DNA from 3 places in the Sanguibacter massiliensis genome. Region 2 is predicted to be linked to each of the others. Evidence: predicted binding sites of a transcription regulator. Region 2 holds the regulator's gene; each other region holds the start of a gene.
What was found. Region 2 encodes HrcA, which represses chaperone genes, less so after heat shock. Its sites were predicted from a motif close to TTNGCACTCGNNNNNNNCGAGTGCNAA; they were not measured.

Region 1 (5,681 bases), 2.3 Mb from region 2:
GTCGACGAACGGCGGCAGGACGAAGGCCGTCGCGGCGTCCCGGGCGCCGCCCGTGACGTGGCGTGGATAGCCCCGGGCACCGAACGACTCCTCGACGCGCTCGCGCAGCCCCGACGCCGCGTCGGACGCAGCTCGGGCCCGGTCGGGTTCCGCGAGCAGCGTCCACGCGTCGGCGGCCGCCTCGAGACCCGCAAGGAGCGGCGCGGCCGTGCCGAGCGTCGTCACCGCCTCGCGCACCTCCCAGTAGTCGGGGGACGCGGGAGGCAGCCGGCGACCGCCGTCGGTGAGCGCGAGCGCGTGGTCCGTCGCACGCTCGAGGAGACCGCGCAGACTGAGCGCGACGTCCGTCCGGGTCGGCGGCCCCGCCTGCGCACCGCCGTCGGGAACCGTCGCCGGCCCCTCGGGCGCGGCCTCGAGCACCTCGCCGAGAGCCCACAAGACCCAGCCCGTGCTGTCCGTCTGCGGGGCGCGGCCGTCGGGCGGCCCCGCGGCGTCGAGCGTGTAGCGCGCCTCGAACGACCCGTCGTCGGCCTGCACGCGAGCGAGGAACCCTAGGACGCGCACCGCGTCGTCGACGTGGCCCGTGCGCGCGAGCGCCGCCGCGACGAAAGCGTTGTCCCGCGGCCACGCGTACCCCCACCGCTCGTGGAGCGCCGCCGGCACCGCACCGTCGTCGCCGACGAGCGCGTGCAGGTCTGCGAGCGCACCGCGCGCCATGTCCTCGAATGGCGTCCCCACGCCCGGGACGGTGCCGGCGTCGAGCCACGCCCGCTGCGCGGCCGCACGCTCGTCGAGCGCGGCTCTGCGCGCGGCGGGCGCGGCAGGCTCGTCCGGCACCCGCGTCCCCGGCAGGTACCGCTGGGTGGTGCCCGGAGCGACCGTCGCGACACCGTCCGACGTGACGACGAGCCCGTCTGAGTACAGCTCGATGACGTTGCCGTCGACGCCGCCCGACGTCACTCCCGCGCCCGAGACGAACGCCGTCGCCACGAGGACCGTCGCCGTCGCCAGACCCGCGACCTTACGACCCCGGTGCGCACGCATGGGACGACCGTAACGGGTCGACCGCACCGGGCCCTGCGGCGTCCGTCTGTGTGACCGTCGGGCCGCGCGCCGGGCCCGGGCCCTACGCTCGGACCATCGCGTCCCGGCTCGCAGGGCGCCCGAGCGGAGGTCTCGATGAGTGAGGTCGACGTCGTCGTCGTGGGGTCGGGGCCCAACGGGCTCGCGGCGGCCGTGACGCTCGTGCGCGCCGGGCTGCGCGTGCGCGTGCTCGAGGCCGAGGACACCGCGGGTGGGGGAGCGCGCACGCTGCCGCTCGGGCGCGACGGGCTCGTCGTGCGTCCGGGGTTCGACGTCGAGCAGGTCGCGGCGCTGCCGCACGACGTGTGCTCCGCCGTGCATCCGCTTGCGCTCGCGTCGCCGTTCCTGCGCGCGTTCGACCTTGCTGCGCACGGTGTGCGCCTCCTGAGCCCCGACATCTCCTACGCGCACCCCCTGCCCGGTGGGGCTGTGCTCGCGCACCGGTCGCTCGACGCGACCGTTGCCAGCCTCGGCAGGGAGTGCGGCGCGTGGCGGCGGACGTTCGGGCCCCTCGTCGACCGCCCCGACGTGCTCGCCTCGCTCCTCCTCGGGGACAGGCGCACTCTGCTGGCCGGGGGCAGCAGGACCAGAAGTGCCCGGACCGGGAGAGGCCCGGGCGTGACACCGCCAGCGAGCACGCGTGACCGTCTCCGTGTCGCTGCCGCGCTCGCGGACGGGCTGCTGCGGGCCCCGCGCTCGGGCCGGGCGGGCGCCCTGCTCGCGGGCGTCGCCGTCCACGCGATGGCGCCGCTCTCGTCACCGTCCGCGACCGGCACGGGGCTGCTGCTCGGCGCGCTCGGGCACGCGGGCGGCTGGCCCGTGCCCGTCGGAGGCTCGCGCGCGATCGTCGACGCGCTGCTCGCCGACCTGCACGCGCACCGCGTCCGCGTCGAGACCGGCCGCCGCGTGACGTCGTGGGGTGACCTGCCGTCGGGCGCGGACGTCGTCCTCACCACCTCCGTGCCGCGCGCCCTCGGGATCGTCGGGCACCGCCTGCCCCGGCACGTGCGCGCGGCGCTCCGCCGCTTCCGTGGCGGCCCGGGCGCCGCCGCCGTCCAGCTCGTGCTCGACGGCCCAGTGCCGTGGGCCGACGCCCGTGTCGGCACGGCGGGCACCGTCCACGTCGCCGGGACGGTCGACGACATGCGGCGCGCACAGGCCGCCGTCCGTGTCGGACGGCACGCCGAACGGCCCGTCGTGCTCCTCGGCGACCCGACCCCGTGGGACCCGGCGCGCGAGCGTCACGGACTGCGCGTCGTGTGGGCGTACGCCCACGTGCCCGCGAGCTCGGGACGTGACGTCACGGAAGACGTCCTCACGCACGTCGCCCGGTACGCGCCCGACGTGCGCGACCGCGTCGTCGCGACGCGCTGCGTGCCCGCGTCCCGCATGTCGGCGCACGACGAGAACCTCGTCGGCGGCGACATCGCCGCCGGCGCCGTCACCGCGTGGCAGATGCTCGCGCGGCCGCGGCTCGCCGCCGATCCCCACCACCTCGGTGAGGTCGACGGGCGGCACGTCCTCCTTGGCTCGTCGGCCGCCCCGCCCGGGCCCGGGGTCCACGGCATGTCGGGGCACCTCGCGGCGCTCTCGCTCCTCCGCCGGCGGGGACGGCGCCCGGGACCGCTCGCAGCGCCGACGGACGGACGAGCCCGCTGAGGCGTGGCACCGACGTCTGCGCCGAGGGCGGACATGGCCCCCGCCGTCTTGCACTCGGCCATGCCGAGTGCCAATAATGGTGTTAGCACTCTCGACCCTTGAGTGACAGTCGTCGCCGGGGTCGGGCAGTGGACCCACCCAGGTCGCAAGGTGAGGCCCGGGCCGTCGGCGTGACGTGAACGCCGCCGGCGCGGACCGTCCGTCGCGGGCACCGACCGACCCCCAACGCCACAAGCGGAGGATCACATCCCCATGGCAAAGATCATCGCCTTCAACGAGGAGGCTCGTCGCGGTATGGAGCGCGGGCTCAACGCCCTCGCCGACACCGTCAAGGTCACCCTCGGCCCGAAGGGCCGCAACGTCGTCCTCGACAAGAAGTGGGGCGCCCCCACGATCACGAACGACGGCGTCTCGATCGCCAAGGAGATCGAGCTCGAGGAGCCGTTCGAGAAGATCGGCGCCGAGCTCGTCAAGGAGGTCGCCAAGAAGACGGACGACGTCGCCGGTGACGGCACGACGACCGCCACCGTCCTCGCCCAGGCGCTCGTCCGCGAGGGCCTGCGCAATGTCGCGGCCGGCTCCAACCCCATCGCCATCAAGCGCGGCATCGAGAAGGCCGTCGAGGCCGTCACCGCCGAGCTCGTCGCCTCCGCCAAGGAGATCGAGACGAAGGAGGAGATCGCCGCGACCGCCGCCATCTCCGCCGGCGACCCCGCGATCGGCGAGCTCATCGCCGAGGCCCTCGACAAGGTCGGCAAGGAGGGCGTCATCACGGTCGAGGAGTCGAACACGTTCGGCCTCGAGCTCGAGCTCACCGAGGGTATGCGCTTCGACAAGGGCTTCCTCGCCCGCTACTTCGAGACGGACCCGGAGCGCCAGGAGGCTGTTCTCGAGGACCCGTACGTCCTGCTCGTCGAGTCGAAGATCTCGAACGTCAAGGACCTCCTGCCGCTCCTCGACCAGGTGATGAAGCAGGGCCGCTCGCTCCTCATCATCGCCGAGGACGTCGAGGGCGAGGCCCTCGCGACGCTCGTGCTCAACAAGATCCGCGGCACGTTCAAGTCCGTCGCCGTCAAGGCCCCGGGCTTCGGCGACCGCCGCAAGGCGATCCTCCAGGACATCGCGATCCTCACGGGCGGCCAGGTCATCTCCGAGACCGTCGGCCTCAAGCTCGAGACCGCGACGCTCGACCTCCTCGGCACGGCCCGCAAGGTCGTCGTCACGAAGGACGAGACGACGATCGTCGAGGGTGCCGGCGACGCCGACCAGATCGCCGGTCGCGTCAACCAGATCCGCTCCGAGATCGAGAAGTCGGACTCCGACTACGACCGCGAGAAGCTCCAGGAGCGCCTCGCGAAGCTCGCCGGCGGCGTCGCCGTCATCAAGGCGGGCGCGGCCACCGAGGTCGAGCTCAAGGAGCGCAAGCACCGCATCGAGGACGCCGTCCGCAACGCGAAGGCTGCCGTCGAGGAGGGCATCGTCGCCGGGGGTGGCGTCGCGCTCATCCAGGCCGGTGCCAAGGCCACGGCCGCGCTCGAGGCGCTCGAGGGTGACGAGCTCACCGGTGCTCAGATCGTGCTCCGTGCGATCGACGCGCCGCTCAAGCAGATCGCCGTCAACGCGGGCCTCGAGGGTGGCGTCGTCGCCGAGCGCGTGCGCTCGCTGCCGTCGGGCCAGGGCCTCAACGCCGCGACCGGCGTCTACGAGGACCTGCTCGCCGCGGGCGTTAACGACCCGGTCAAGGTCACGCGCTCCGCGCTTCAGAACGCTGCGTCCATCGCTGCGCTCTTCCTCACGACCGAGGCGGTCGTCGCCGACAAGCCCGAGAAGGCCCCGGCCGTGCCGGGTGGCGGCGACGACATGGGCGGCATGGGCTTCTGACCCCCGCCGCCTGAGTCGGCCCCTCGCGGGCCACGCAGGACGCACGAAGGCCGCCGGCCGGGCTCACGCCCGACCGGCGGCCTTCGCCGTTGCCGTCGCGCACGCTGTCGCGGCGTGCGCCGTTCCGCGCATGCCGCGACGGCGGCCGGGTATGGTTAGCCTTACCTCAGTACTAATAGTGTGAGCGAGAGGCCCACGATGACGACGAGAACGACGATGACCCCACCCGCCAGCGCGCCGTCCGCGCCTGGGACACCGACGCGGCGCATGCACCCTCTGCGGGTGCATACCCTGACCGTCGTCGGTGTCGAGCGTCTCGCCGCGCGCATGGTGCGCGTCCGCCTTCACGGCAATGACGTCGCCGACCTGCCGACGGCCTCGGCTACCGACCACGTCAAGCTGTTCGTGCCCGCCGAGCCCGGCACGGAGCCCGCGCTGCCCGTCGTCGTCGACGACCGCTGGGTCTCAGGACGCGACCTGCCCAGCCGCGACTACACGATCCGTGCGATCGACCGTGAGGCCCGGACGCTCGACATCGACCTCGTCGAGCACCCGCACGGCGTCGTCGGACGCTGGGCATCCTCGGTGCAGCTCGGCGACCGCGTCGGCGTCCTTGGGCCCCGCGGTTCCGTGCTCCCGCCCGAGGCAGACTGGTACCTGCTGGCCGTCGACGAGACCGGGCTGCCCGCGGCCGCACGCTGGCTCCACGAGTTGACACCGGGCGCCCGCGCGCTCGTCATCGTCGAGGTCCAGGACGCCGGAGACGTCCTGCCGCTGCCGACCGACGCGCACGCCGACGTCACGTGGCTCTTCCGGGGCGAGCGCGCACCCGGCACGACGTCGCTCCTCGCGGACACCGTCCGCGATCTCGAGCTCCCGGACGGCGACGGCTACGTGTGGGTCGCCGGTGAGGCTGGCGCCGTGCGTCCTCTGCGGCGCTACCTGCGTGACGATCTCGGTCTCCCCCGGGACGCGGTCGACGTCGACGGCTACTGGCGCCGCGGCGTCTCGGGCCACGACCACCACGAGGATGACGACTCGTGACGACCTGCCCACAG
Region 2 (5,681 bases):
TCGATGTCGTCAAGAAGAACCTCGGCTCAGCCATCCTGCTCACGATTGTCGTCTCGATCGTCTCCGCAGCGGGCAGCATCGTGCTTGTCGGATCGCTTGTGACGACCCCGATCGCGCTCGTCGCACTCGCGTTCGCCTACCGCCGCGTCATCGGCGAGCAGCCCGCCTGACGTTCCCGTCCGCGTGGCCCGTCGGCCCGGCACCCCGTCCGCGGGGCGCCGGGCCGCCGGCGTTCGAGGGGTGCGTCAGCCCGTGGGCTCGGTGACAAAGTCGATGAGTTCCTCGACGCGTCCGATGAGCGCGGGCTCGAGGTCCGTCCACGAGCGGACGGTTCCGAGGATCCGCTTCCAGCCGTGGGCGACATCGGCCTGGTCGGCGTGCGCCCAGCCGAGGTGGCGGAGGATCCCGACTTTCCACTCGACGGAACGATCGATGCGCGGCCAGGCCTCGAGCCCGACGCGTGCGGGCTTCACGGCCTCCCACACGTCGACGTAGGGGTGCCCGACGACCCTCACGGTGCCGGCGGGCGCGAGGCGCAGGACGGCGTCGGCGACGCGCTGCTCCTTGGAGCCTGCGACGAGGTGGTCGACGAGCACGCCGAGCCGGCGGGTGCGGTCGGGTGCGAAGTCGCGGACGTAGGCCTCGAGGTTGTCGACGCCGTCGAGGAGCTCGACGACGACGCCCTCGACGCGCAGGTCGTCGCCCCAGACCTTCTCGACGAGCTCGGCGTCGTGGCGTCCTTCGACGAGGATGCGCGAGCCGCGGGCGACGCGCGCCTGGGCGCCGCGGACGGCGACCGAGCCTGATGCGGTGCGTGTCGGGGCGGCGGGGGCGCGCGAGGTGACGGGCGCCTCGAGGATCACGGGCGCACCGTCGATCCAGAAGCCGGGGCCGAGCGGGAACGTGCGGGTGCGGCCGCGGGAGTCCTCGAGCTCGACGACGTGCATGCCGCCGGACTTCTCGACGCGGATGACGGCGCCGACCCAGCCGGTCGTCACCTCCTCGACAACCGTCCCGCGCTCGGCGGCGACGGGGCGCGCGGCGGGGCGGCGCCGGTGGTGGGTCGTGGGGTCGCCCCCGAGGACGTCGGATCCGTAGCGGTCGTGCATCCCGACACCTTAAGGCGGTGCAGTCGGCCAGCAGGGGAGCGTCGGGTGTGTGGCGTGCGTCGCTGACCGTCTGCGCCCGGACGCGGGTAGGATTGGCACTCGGACCCTGAGAGTGCGAATCTCCTGGGTGTGAGAGCTGAGGGAGGAGCATGATGTCGACGCACGGGACGGCCGCGGACCGCCGCCTCGACGTGCTCCGCGCGATCGTCGAGGACTACGTGACGACGCGCGAGCCCGTCGGCTCGCGCGTGCTCGCCGAGAGGCACCGCCTCGGTGTCTCGCCCGCGACGATCCGCAACGATATGGCTGTCCTCGAGGAGGAGGGCCTCATCGCGCAGCCGCACACGTCGGCCGGGCGTGTGCCGACGGACAAGGGCTACCGCCTTTTCGTCGACCGCCTCGCCGAGGTCAAGCCGCTCTCGCAGCCCGAGCGCCGCGCGATTACGTCGTTCCTCGACGGTGCGGTCGACCTCGACGACGTCATCGTCCGTGCTTCGCGCCTCCTCGCGCACCTCACTCAGCAGGTCGCCGTCGTCCAGTACCCGTCGTTGCGACGGTCGGGGCTGCGTCACCTCGAGCTCGTGCCCGTCGAGGGCTCACGCCTGCTCGTCGTCGTCATCACCGACACGGGCCGCGTCGTGCAGCGCACGCTCGAGCTGTCGTCCGACGTCGACGAGGAGTCGCTCGCACGCCTGCGGGCGCGCCTCAACGCGGCGTGCCTCGGCCGGCGGCTCCCCGAGATGCGCACCGCGCTCGAGTCGCTCCCGGAGCAGTTCGTCCCTGAGGAACGGCCGCTCCTCCGCGAGATCTCCGACCTTCTCGTCCACACGCTCGGCCTCGAGTCCGGCGAGCGCATCGTCCTCGCGGGGACGTCGAACCTCGCGCGTTCCGGGATGCGGTTCGAACATGCGCTGCGGCCCGTGCTCGAGGCGCTCGAGGAGGAGGTTGTGCTGCTCGGGCTCCTCACGGAGATGACCGAGGATTCCGCGGGCGTCGCGGTGCGCATCGGTCACGAGATGCCGCACGTCGGCCTCTCCGAGACGTCGGTCGTCACGGCGGGCTACGGCGCCGAGGGTGACGCGGTCGCGCTCCTCGGTTCGATCGGCCCGACCCGCATGGACTATCCGCAGACGATCGCCGCGGTGCGCGCGGTCGCGCGCTACCTCACCCGCATCATCACGACGTGACCGGGCCGGCGCGAGCCGCCGTCCCCTGACCGTTCCACCCACCACCAGGAAGAACCCCTGTGACGGACTACTACGAGATCCTCGGTGTGCCGAGAGACGCGACGCAGGACCAGATCAAGAAGGCGTACCGGAAGCTCGCGCGCGAGCTCCACCCGGACGTCGCCGGCGAGGAGGGCGCGGACCGCTTCAAGGATGTGACGCGCGCCTACGAGGTGCTCGGCACGGCGGAGAAGCGCCAGGCTTACGACATGGGCACGGATCCGTCGGCGCCGGGTGGCGGCCAGGCGGGCGGCTTCGGTTTCCAGGACATCTTCGAGACGTTCTTCGGTGGTGGTCAGGCCCAGCGCGGCCCCGTGCCGCGCACGCGGCGCGGCCAGGACGCGCTCCTGCGCCTCGACATCGACCTTGCGGAGGCCGCGTTCGGGGCTCGCAAGGAAGTGACGATCGACACCGCGCGCGTGTGCTCGACGTGCGGCGGCGCGTGCACGCGGCCCGGCACGTCCGTCCAGACGTGCGTCGTGTGCCAGGGCCGTGGCTCGGTCCAGCGTGTCGCGCGCTCGTTCCTCGGCCAGGTCATGACGACGCAGCCGTGCGCGGCGTGCCAGGGGCACGGCACGACGATCCCCGAGCCGTGCGTCGACTGCGCGGGCGAGGGTCGCGTGCGGACGCGCCAGACGATCTCGATCGACGTCCCGGCCGGCGTCGACACGGGCACGCGCATCAAGCTCTCCGGTCAGGGCGAGGTCGGCCCGGCGGGAGGCCCGGCTGGCGACCTCTACGTCGAGATCCGGGAGCGCAAGCACCCGGTGTTCGTGCGTCGGGGCGACGACCTCCACTGCACGCTCGAGGTGCCGATGACGGCGGCGGCGCTCGGCACGACGATCGAGCTCGAGACGCTCGACGGACCGCGAGACGTGACGTTCCCGCCGGGCACGCAGCCGGGCGACGTCGTGACGCTCGCCGACCTCGGCGTCGGGCACCTCCACGTCGGTGGACGCGGCGATCTCGACGTCCATGTCGACGTGCGCGTCCCGCACGACCTCGACGACGAGCAGGCCGAGCTGCTGCGCCGCCTCGCCGCGCTGCGCGGCGAGGAGCGTCCCGAAGCGAAGGTCGCCGCGGCGCACCCGAGCGTGTTCAGCCGCCTCAAGGACAAGCTCTCCGGTCGCTGAGCGACATCGGCGGAACAGTCGCGGAAAGGCTAGGGTCGACGACCATGAGCGCACCCGTCTTCCTCGCCGAGGCGTCCGGCATCGACCGGCTCGCGGCGGGCGACCACTACCTCCTCGACGGGCCCGAGGGCCGGCACGCGGGTGTCGTCCAGCGGCGCCGGCCGGGGGAGGCGGTCGACGTCGTCGACGGCGCCGGGGTGCGTGCCCGCTGCACGATCGAGTCGGTACGCGAGTCGGAGGTGAGGCTCGCCGTCGACGAGGTCGTCCACGAGCCCCTCCCGCAGCCGGCGCTCGTGCTCGTCCAGGCGCTCGCGAAGGGCGACCGCGACGAGATGGCGGTCGAGGCCGCCACGGAGGTCGGCGCGGACGCCGTCGTGCCGTGGCAGGCGTCGCGCTCGATCGTCGTGTGGCGTGGCGACCGCGCCGCGAAGTCGCGTGCTCGCTGGGTCGCGACCGTGCGCGCGGCGTCGAAGCAGTCGCGCCGGGCGCGTCTGCCGCGTGTCGAGGAGTCCGTGACGACGACGTCGCTTGCGGCGCGCACGCGCGAGGTCGTCGCGGCGGGCGGGGCCGTGCTCGTCCTCCCCCAGTCGGCCGAGCAACCGCCCGCGGGGGCTCGCGTGCCGGCTCCGGGGGAGGGCGTCGAGATCCTTGTCGTCGTCGGCCCGGAGGGCGGCATCGCCGCCGATGAGCTCACGGAGCTCGAAGAGGCGGGAGCTCAGACCGTGCTCCTTGGCCCGCACGTCCTGCGGACGTCGACGGCCGGACCGGTCGCGCTCGCGCTCCTCGCCCAGCGGCTCGGCCGCTGGGGCTGAGAATGGGCCGCCGACGACGACGGAGCCCGCACGATCTGCCGTGCGGGCTCCGTCGTGTCTCGGGCGGTGCGCGGCTCGGTCAGGACACCGTGAACGTCACGGCGACGGGACGCAGGGGTGTGCCGTCCTTGGCGCTCGCCTCGAAGACCTGGACGACCCACTCGCCCGGCTCGAGGTCGACCGTGAATGCGAACGGCGCGATCTCACCGTTCGCGCCGGTGTCGGCCGAGCCCTGCTGCGCAGGGTCCTCGGCGCTGCCGCCGACCGGGTAGACGAGCCACGAGAGCGTGCCTTCGAACGCGGTGGCCTCGCCCGTGACCTCGACCGTGGGGCCCTCGACGGTCGCGCCCTCGAGCGGGGCGGCGAGAAGCGTCGTGTCGTTGACGGCGGGGGGGACCGTGACGAGCGGGGTGGTCGACGTGCCGGACGCCGGCGTTCCGCTGCTCGACGTGATGGACGCCCCGGGGGCGGTGCCCGTGGGCGCGGGGTCGGCACCTGTCGTGCAGCCCGCCATGACCGCGGCAGCGGCGGCGAGCACGAGGACAAGGGTGGGACGGCGGCGCATCAGAGGGAACCTCTCGGAGGGGAAGGCGATGGGACACGTCCATCGTCACCCGACGTCCGTGCAGGTGCCGCGTCGAAAACCACTTCGTGGCCGAGCCGAGACCAACGTGAGACAGCGACGAGACCCGCGGTCCGTGAGAGCACGCAGCGCCGCTCGGTAGACTCGGACCGACGGCGCCTCCCGGCGTCGCACGCTCCCGGAAGGTCGACAGCGCACGCGCCCCATGGACGATCGCACACGCACCCCCGCCGCAGGACGCCGTCGCGGCACACCTCCCACGTCGTCGACGCCGACGGACGACGGTCCGCGCACCCGCGGACAGGCTCGGCTCGAGCACCGGATCGTCGTGCCGCCCCAGGTCCCCATGGTGGCGCTCCTCGGCACGGGCGACGCCGTGCTGCGCGCGCTCGAGGACGGCTTCGGGCGCGTCGACTTCTTCGTCCGCGGCAACGAGATCACGGTGACAGGCCCCGCGGGCGACGTGGGCCTCGCGGTGCGTCTCGTCGACGAGCTCGTCGAGGTGTGCTCGTCGGGCACCCCGCTCGGGCCCGACGTCGTCGCGCGGTCGATCGCGATGCTCACCGAGCCCGGCGGTGCGCGCCCCGCGGACGTCCTCACGGTCGACATCGTCTCGTCGCGCGGCCGGACGGTCCGCCCCAAGACCGTCGGGCAGAAGCGCTACGTCGACGCGATCGACGCGTCGACGATCACGTTCGGCATCGGGCCGGCCGGAACCGGCAAGACGTACCTCGCGGTCGCGAAGGCCGTCCAGGCGCTCCAGGACCACAAGGTGTCACGCGTCGTCCTCACGCGGCCCGCGGTTGAGGCCGGCGAGC
Region 3 (5,681 bases), 610 kb from region 2:
CGACGCGCTCACGCGGGCCGACGTCCTGCGGTGGGCAGCCCGCGCCGAGGCCGGCTCGGAGCACCCGCTCGCGCGGCCCGTGCTCGACGCCGCTCGCGCCGAGGGGCTCGACGTGCCGGGGCTTCCCGAGCACACCGAGCCTGTGCCCGGCAAGGGCGTCGTCGCGACGGTCGAAGGCCGTCGGGTCGCGGTCGGCAACCTCGCGCTGCTCGCCGTGGAGGCCATGACGCACGACGTCGCGGCAGCCGAGGCCGAGCGTCTCGCGGGCCTCGGGCGCACGCCCATGATCGTCGCGCTCGACGGGGAGGTCGTCGGTGTCCTCGGCGTCGCGGACCGTGTCCGCGACGATGCCGCGGAGATGGTTGCGCGGCTCCACGCGAACGGTGTGCGCCGGGTCGTCATGCTCACGGGCGACGCACGGCCGGTCGCGGAGGCCGTCGGCGCGGCGGTCGGCGTCGACGAGGTCCATGCGGCGCTCCTGCCCGAGGACAAGCTCGAGGTCGTCGAGCGGCTACGTGCCGAGGGGCACGTCGTCGCGATGGTCGGCGACGGCGTCAACGACGCCCCGGCGCTTGCAGTCGCGGACGTCGGCGTCGCGATGGGTCTCGGCGGCACGGGGGTCGCGGTCGAGACCGCGGACATCGCGCTCGTCCAGGACGACCTGCTGCGTCTGCCCGACGCGATCCGGCTCGCGCGCCGCACGGTGGCCGTCATGCGGCAGAACATCGCGGTCGCGCTCGTCACGGTCGCCGTCCTCCTCGCGGGGGTGTTCGCGGGCGGGGTGACGATGGCGGTCGGCATGCTCGTCCACGAGGCGTCGGTGCTCCTCGTCATTGCCAACGCCATGCGTCTGCTGCGGGCGAGGCCCGCAGCAGCACGTGCCGTCGCCGCTCCCGAGCGCGTGCTCGTGGGTGCCTGACCGCGGCGACGCGGGGGCGGCGTCCGACCACCGGTCGGGCGCCGCCCCCGCGTCGTCGCTCGGGAAACACGCGCCGGGTCGCGTGACCCACGGCGCGTCGCGGGCCATGATGGGCGCATGGACCTCACGCGCCCCGTCGCCCCGGACCCCTACGCCTCTCTTCCGGCTGTGCCGAAGTTCACGCTGACGAGCTCGACACTCGTCGACGGCGCGGCGATGCCTGCCGAGCACACCGCCGACGGCGGCAACACGTCGCCGCAGCTGTCGTGGACGGGCTTCCCCTCCTCGACGCGCTCGTTCCTCGTCTCGTGCTTTGACCCTGACGCGCCGACGCCCGCGGGCTTCTGGCACTGGACGGTCGTCGACGTGCCGGCCGAGGTCACCGAGCTCGACGAGGGGACCGGCGAGTCCGACCTCATGCTCGACGGTGCGGCGTTCCACGTCCGCAACGACGGCGGCGGCTACGACTACACGGGGGCGGCCCCGCCCGCGGGCGACCGCCCGCACCGCTACGTGTTCGCCGTGCACGCACTCGACGTCGACTCGCTCGATCTCGACGCGGAGGCGTCGCCGACGGCCGTCGCGCTCACGGCGCTCTTCCACACGGTCGCGAGGGCGACGCTCACGGTCACGCACGCGCGGTGACCCTGCACGTGCGGGCCGCGGCGCCGGACGACGCGGTGGCGCTGGCCGCGCTCGCGGCCCTCACCTTCCCGCTCGCGTGCCCGCCCGGCACGGACCCGGCGGACATCACGGAGTTCGTTCGCGGCAACCTCACGGCCGCGCACCTTGCCGCGCATGTCGCCGACGCGTCGTGCGACGTGCTGCTCGTCACCGACGACGCGCATCCGGGCATGGCCCTCGCGTACGCCCTCGTCGTCGACGAGGCGCCGCCGTCGACGGCCGTCGTGCCGGCGCCGTCACGGATGCTCTCGAAGTTCTACGCGCACCCGGAGGTGCACGGCACGCCCGTCGCGGCCCTCCTCATGGCGGCGATGCTCGACGCGGGCCGTGCCCGTGGTGTCGCGGCGGTGTGGCTCGGCGTCAACCAGCGCAACGAGCGCGCGCAGCGCTTCTACGGGAAGCACGGATTCGAGGTCGTCGGGACGAAGCACATGCGGGTCGGCGACCGCGTCCACGACGACTTCGTGCTCGCCCGGGTGCTCTGACCCCGTCGAGGGCCGGGTCAGCCGACGGTCGCGTCGGCCGCGCGCCGCATGACGTCGAGGACGTCGCCCGACTCGGCAAACCAGGCCCGCTGGCGTCGCGCTCCCCCGCCCCGCGACCACAGGCCGCCGAGCATCTCGGTGACTGCGTCGAGATCGCCCGCGTCGGCGAGGGCGGGGCGGACGTGGTCGACGAGGCTGCCAACGACGTCGTGCGCGGGCGCGCGCCGCCACGTCGCGGGATCGACGAGGTCGTCGGCAAGCCCCGAGCGGCTCGCGCGCCACGCCGCGGCGCGCAGCACCTCGGGGTGCAGCTCGGGCAGCGGCTGCCCGGCTGCGTGCTCACGGACGGCGGTCTCGACGAGGGCGCGGGCGAGGGCCGCGACGAGGGTTGCGGTCGCGGGCGCGAGGCACACGTCGGCGACGCGGATCTCGACCGTGGGGTACCGCGCCGAGAGTCGCGCGTCGAAGTAGATCATGCCGGTGTCGAGGATCGTCCCGGTCGCGAGGAGTCGTGCGACGGCGTCGTCGTACGCGTCGACCGAGCCGAACGTGCGGACCGGTCCGGCGGTGGGCCAGCGCGACCATACCTGGGCGCGGTAGGACTCGTACGACGTGTCGACGCCCTGCCAGAACGGGGAGTTCGCAGAGATCGCGAGGAGCGGCGCGAGCCAGGGCCCGATGCGGTCGAGCACGGCAACCCCCTCGGCGCGCGAGGTGACGCCGACGTGGACGTGGCATCCGCTCGTCAGCTGCTCGTCGGCGGTGAGGCCGAACTGCGCGGCGGCGCGCTCGTAGCGCCGCGAGGGGACGCGCGTGCCGAGGACGTGGACGGGGCTCGTGCCGACGGCCGCGATGCGTGCACCGTGCGGGGCCGAGGCCTCGTTCACACGGGCGCGGCCCGCGCGGATCTCCGCGTCGAGTGACGTGAGGTCGGTGCACGGGACGGTGCCGGTCTCGATCTGCTCGAGCATGAGCTCGTGCTCGAGGCCTCCGCCCGGCACGTGAGCGGGGCCCTCGCGCAGCTCGGGTGGCGCGGTCTCGATGACCGCGGCGGCGACCGCGGTCGGGTGTCCGGTCTCGTCGACGAGGAGGAACTCCTCCTCGACTCCCACAGTCCTGAGGTTCGTCATCGTCACAGGGTGGCAGCGGAGCGCGCGTCGCGCGACCCGAGCGTGGACGGTCGATCACGGTCGTCGAGTGCCGCCGTCAGTGCTTCCGTCGAACGGTGCGGGGCCGGACGCACGACGACGGGCCACCGGCGTGCGGTGGCCCGTCGCGGGGCGCAGGAGGGTGCGTGGATCAGCTCGTCGCGGCCTCGAGAGCGGGCGCGCCGGTGTCGTGGACGACCTCGATGCGGCGCGGGCGGGCTTCCTCGGCGACCGGGATGGTGAGCGCGAGCACGCCGTCGCGGTAGCTGGCGTTGATCCTGTCGAGCGCCAGGCCGCGCCCGACGGTGAGCTGGCGGGCGAACGTGCCGGAGGGGCGTTCGCGGAGCAGCCACTGGTTGACCTCGTCCCGGGCGCTGCGCTCGGCCCGGATGGTGAGGGTGCGGTCCTCGACGGAGACGTCGATCGTGCCGGGGTCGACACCGGGCAGGTCGATGTTGAGGACGTAGTGGTCGTCGGTGCGGAACAGGTCCATCGGCATGCCGGCGTTGTCGCGCGGGCCGCCGAGCATCGCGCCGAAGAGTCGGTCCATCTCACGGAAAGGGTCTCGCTGAGCAGCCATCTTGTTCACCTCCGCAGAAGATCCCCCGGACCTTCCGGGGGTCGGGACGCCGGAGTCCGGCGCCGTGGCTACGCCTCTATTTTTAGCACTCTGACCCCCCGAGTGCCAGATCTGCTGAACAGTTTCGCCACGAGCGATCGAAGCGGCCGTGCGTCACCGCACCCGGGTCGCCCAGCCCGCCACCGCAACGGCCGACGCGACATTAAGCGAGTCCACGCCGCCCGCCATGGGGATCTTCACGGTGAGGTCGCACGCCGTGATCGTGCGCTTCTTGAGGCCATCGCCCTCCGTGCCGAAGACGAGCGCCAGCTTCTCGGGGGTGTCGTGCTCGAGGACGTCGAGGCTCACCGAGTCGTCCTCAAGCGCGAGCGCCGCGACCGTGAAGCCGAGCGACCGCAGCAGCTCGACGCCGTCGGCCGCACCGTCCGCGGGGCCCGCAGGCCAGTGCTCGAAGCGGGTCCACGGCACCTGGAAGACGGTGCCCATCGAGACCCGCACGGCCCGCCGGTAGAGCGGGTCGGCGCACGAGGGCGTGAAGAGCACCGCGTCGACGCCCATCGCCGCGCACGCGCGCATCGCGGCGCCGACGTTCGTGTGATCGACCGTGTCCTCGAGGACGACGACACGGCGCGCGCCCTGCCCGCCACGCGCCGCCGCGAGCAGCTCGGTGACGGGCGAGAGCGCGGGCCGGTGCATCGAGGCGAGCGCCCCGCGGTGGAGGTGGAACCCGGTGACCTGTTCGAGGACCTCGGCCGTGCCCGTGTAGACGGGCACCCCCGGGTGCTCGGCGAGCACGTCCGCCATGGACGTCAACCACTTGTGCTCCATGAAGAACGAGCGCGGCCGATGGCCCGCGGCGAGCGCCCGCCGGATGACGGTCGAAGACTCCGCGATGTAGAGACCCTTGCCAGGCTCCGTGCGCGATCGCAGCCTCACGTCGGTGAGCGCGACGTAGTCCTCGAGGCCGGGCGCGGTGACGTCGGTGATCTCGACGAGGTCGAGGTCGGCGGGCAGCACGGTGTCAGCAGGGTTCGTGGGCACGGTCTATTGTCACGCATGCCAGCCAGGCTCGGCGCGGGACGCCTGCCGCAGTGCGCCTGGCGCGGGGCTCAGAGCAGCCCGTGCGCCCGCGCGTTGCGCGCGCCGAGCATCACGCCGACGGCTCCGAGCACCGCCATGACGGGGATGGCGACGAACGCCGTGTGCGTGCCGACCGCGTCGGCCGCCGCTCCGAGGAGGAACGGGGCGATGCCGACGGTGGCACCTGCGACGAACGTCGCGACGGCTTGAGCCCGGTCGGCGCCCTCGCGTGCGATGCCAAGGAGCAGCGCGATCGTCAGGGGGTACTGCGCGCCGTACCCGAGACCCGCGACGACGAGCCCGGCGACGGCGACGCCCGGCGTGTGTGCGGTCCAGAGGACCGCCCAGCCCGCGATCGCGAGGACGAAGCTCGCGGCGAGGACCCGGTCGGCCCCGAACCTCCGGGTCAGGGTCGTCCCAAGGAACCGGACGACCGTCATACCGCCGAGCAGGCCGGCAGTCGTCGCGGTCGCGATGCTCTCGTCAGCGCCCGTGCGCTCGAGGACGAGCGACGTCGACCAGTACGTCGTCGCGTTCTCAAGAGTCATCGCCGCGACGAGCGCGACGAGAAGCCCGGACGTCCCAGGGGCGAGCCGCCGCGACGTCACACTCACGGAGCTGGTGACCAGAGGACCCTCGGGCACCGGATCCGCGACGTCGCGGGCCTGCGTGCCTGGACCGGGGACGTCGCGCGGCAGACGCGACACAGCGAACGCAACGGTGAGCGCGAGGGTGACGGCGACGACGACCGCGGCCCGCCAGCCCCAGCCGATCCCGACGGCAAG

Region 1: groL (chaperonin GroEL) is a predicted target of HrcA. The motif match lies at 2,790-2,816, and genes of this name have one in related genera.
Region 3: C1729_RS04200 (Hsp20/alpha crystallin family protein) is a predicted target of HrcA. The motif match lies at 3,899-3,925, and genes of this name have one in related genera.

Annotation. Positions count from the first base shown of each region.
Region 1 covers NZ_LT964979.1:2,553,948-2,559,628, forward strand. Annotated here, with positions in the region: gene C1729_RS11820 (glycoside hydrolase family 15 protein) at 1-1,044, opposite strand, end outside; gene C1729_RS11825 (phytoene desaturase family protein) at 1,180-2,742, shown strand; gene groL (chaperonin GroEL) at 2,995-4,623, shown strand; gene C1729_RS11835 (siderophore-interacting protein) at 4,906-5,667, shown strand.
Region 2 covers NZ_LT964979.1:284,319-289,999, forward strand. Annotated here, with positions in the region: gene C1729_RS01275 (hypothetical protein) at 1-170, shown strand, start outside; gene C1729_RS01280 (DUF3097 domain-containing protein) at 246-1,109, opposite strand; gene hrcA (heat-inducible transcriptional repressor HrcA) at 1,259-2,296, shown strand; gene dnaJ (molecular chaperone DnaJ) at 2,356-3,468, shown strand; gene C1729_RS01295 (16S rRNA (uracil(1498)-N(3))-methyltransferase) at 3,513-4,280, shown strand; gene C1729_RS01300 (Gmad2 immunoglobulin-like domain-containing protein) at 4,360-4,845, opposite strand; gene C1729_RS01305 (PhoH family protein) at 5,069-5,681, shown strand, end outside.
Region 3 covers NZ_LT964979.1:896,944-902,624, forward strand. Annotated here, with positions in the region: gene C1729_RS04180 (heavy metal translocating P-type ATPase) at 1-919, shown strand, start outside; gene C1729_RS04185 (YbhB/YbcL family Raf kinase inhibitor-like protein) at 1,037-1,564, shown strand; gene C1729_RS04190 (GNAT family N-acetyltransferase) at 1,561-2,088, shown strand; gene C1729_RS04195 (carboxylate-amine ligase) at 2,106-3,218, opposite strand; gene C1729_RS04200 (Hsp20/alpha crystallin family protein) at 3,388-3,816, opposite strand; gene C1729_RS04205 (TrmH family RNA methyltransferase) at 3,970-4,857, opposite strand; gene C1729_RS04210 (MFS transporter) at 4,926-5,681, opposite strand, start outside.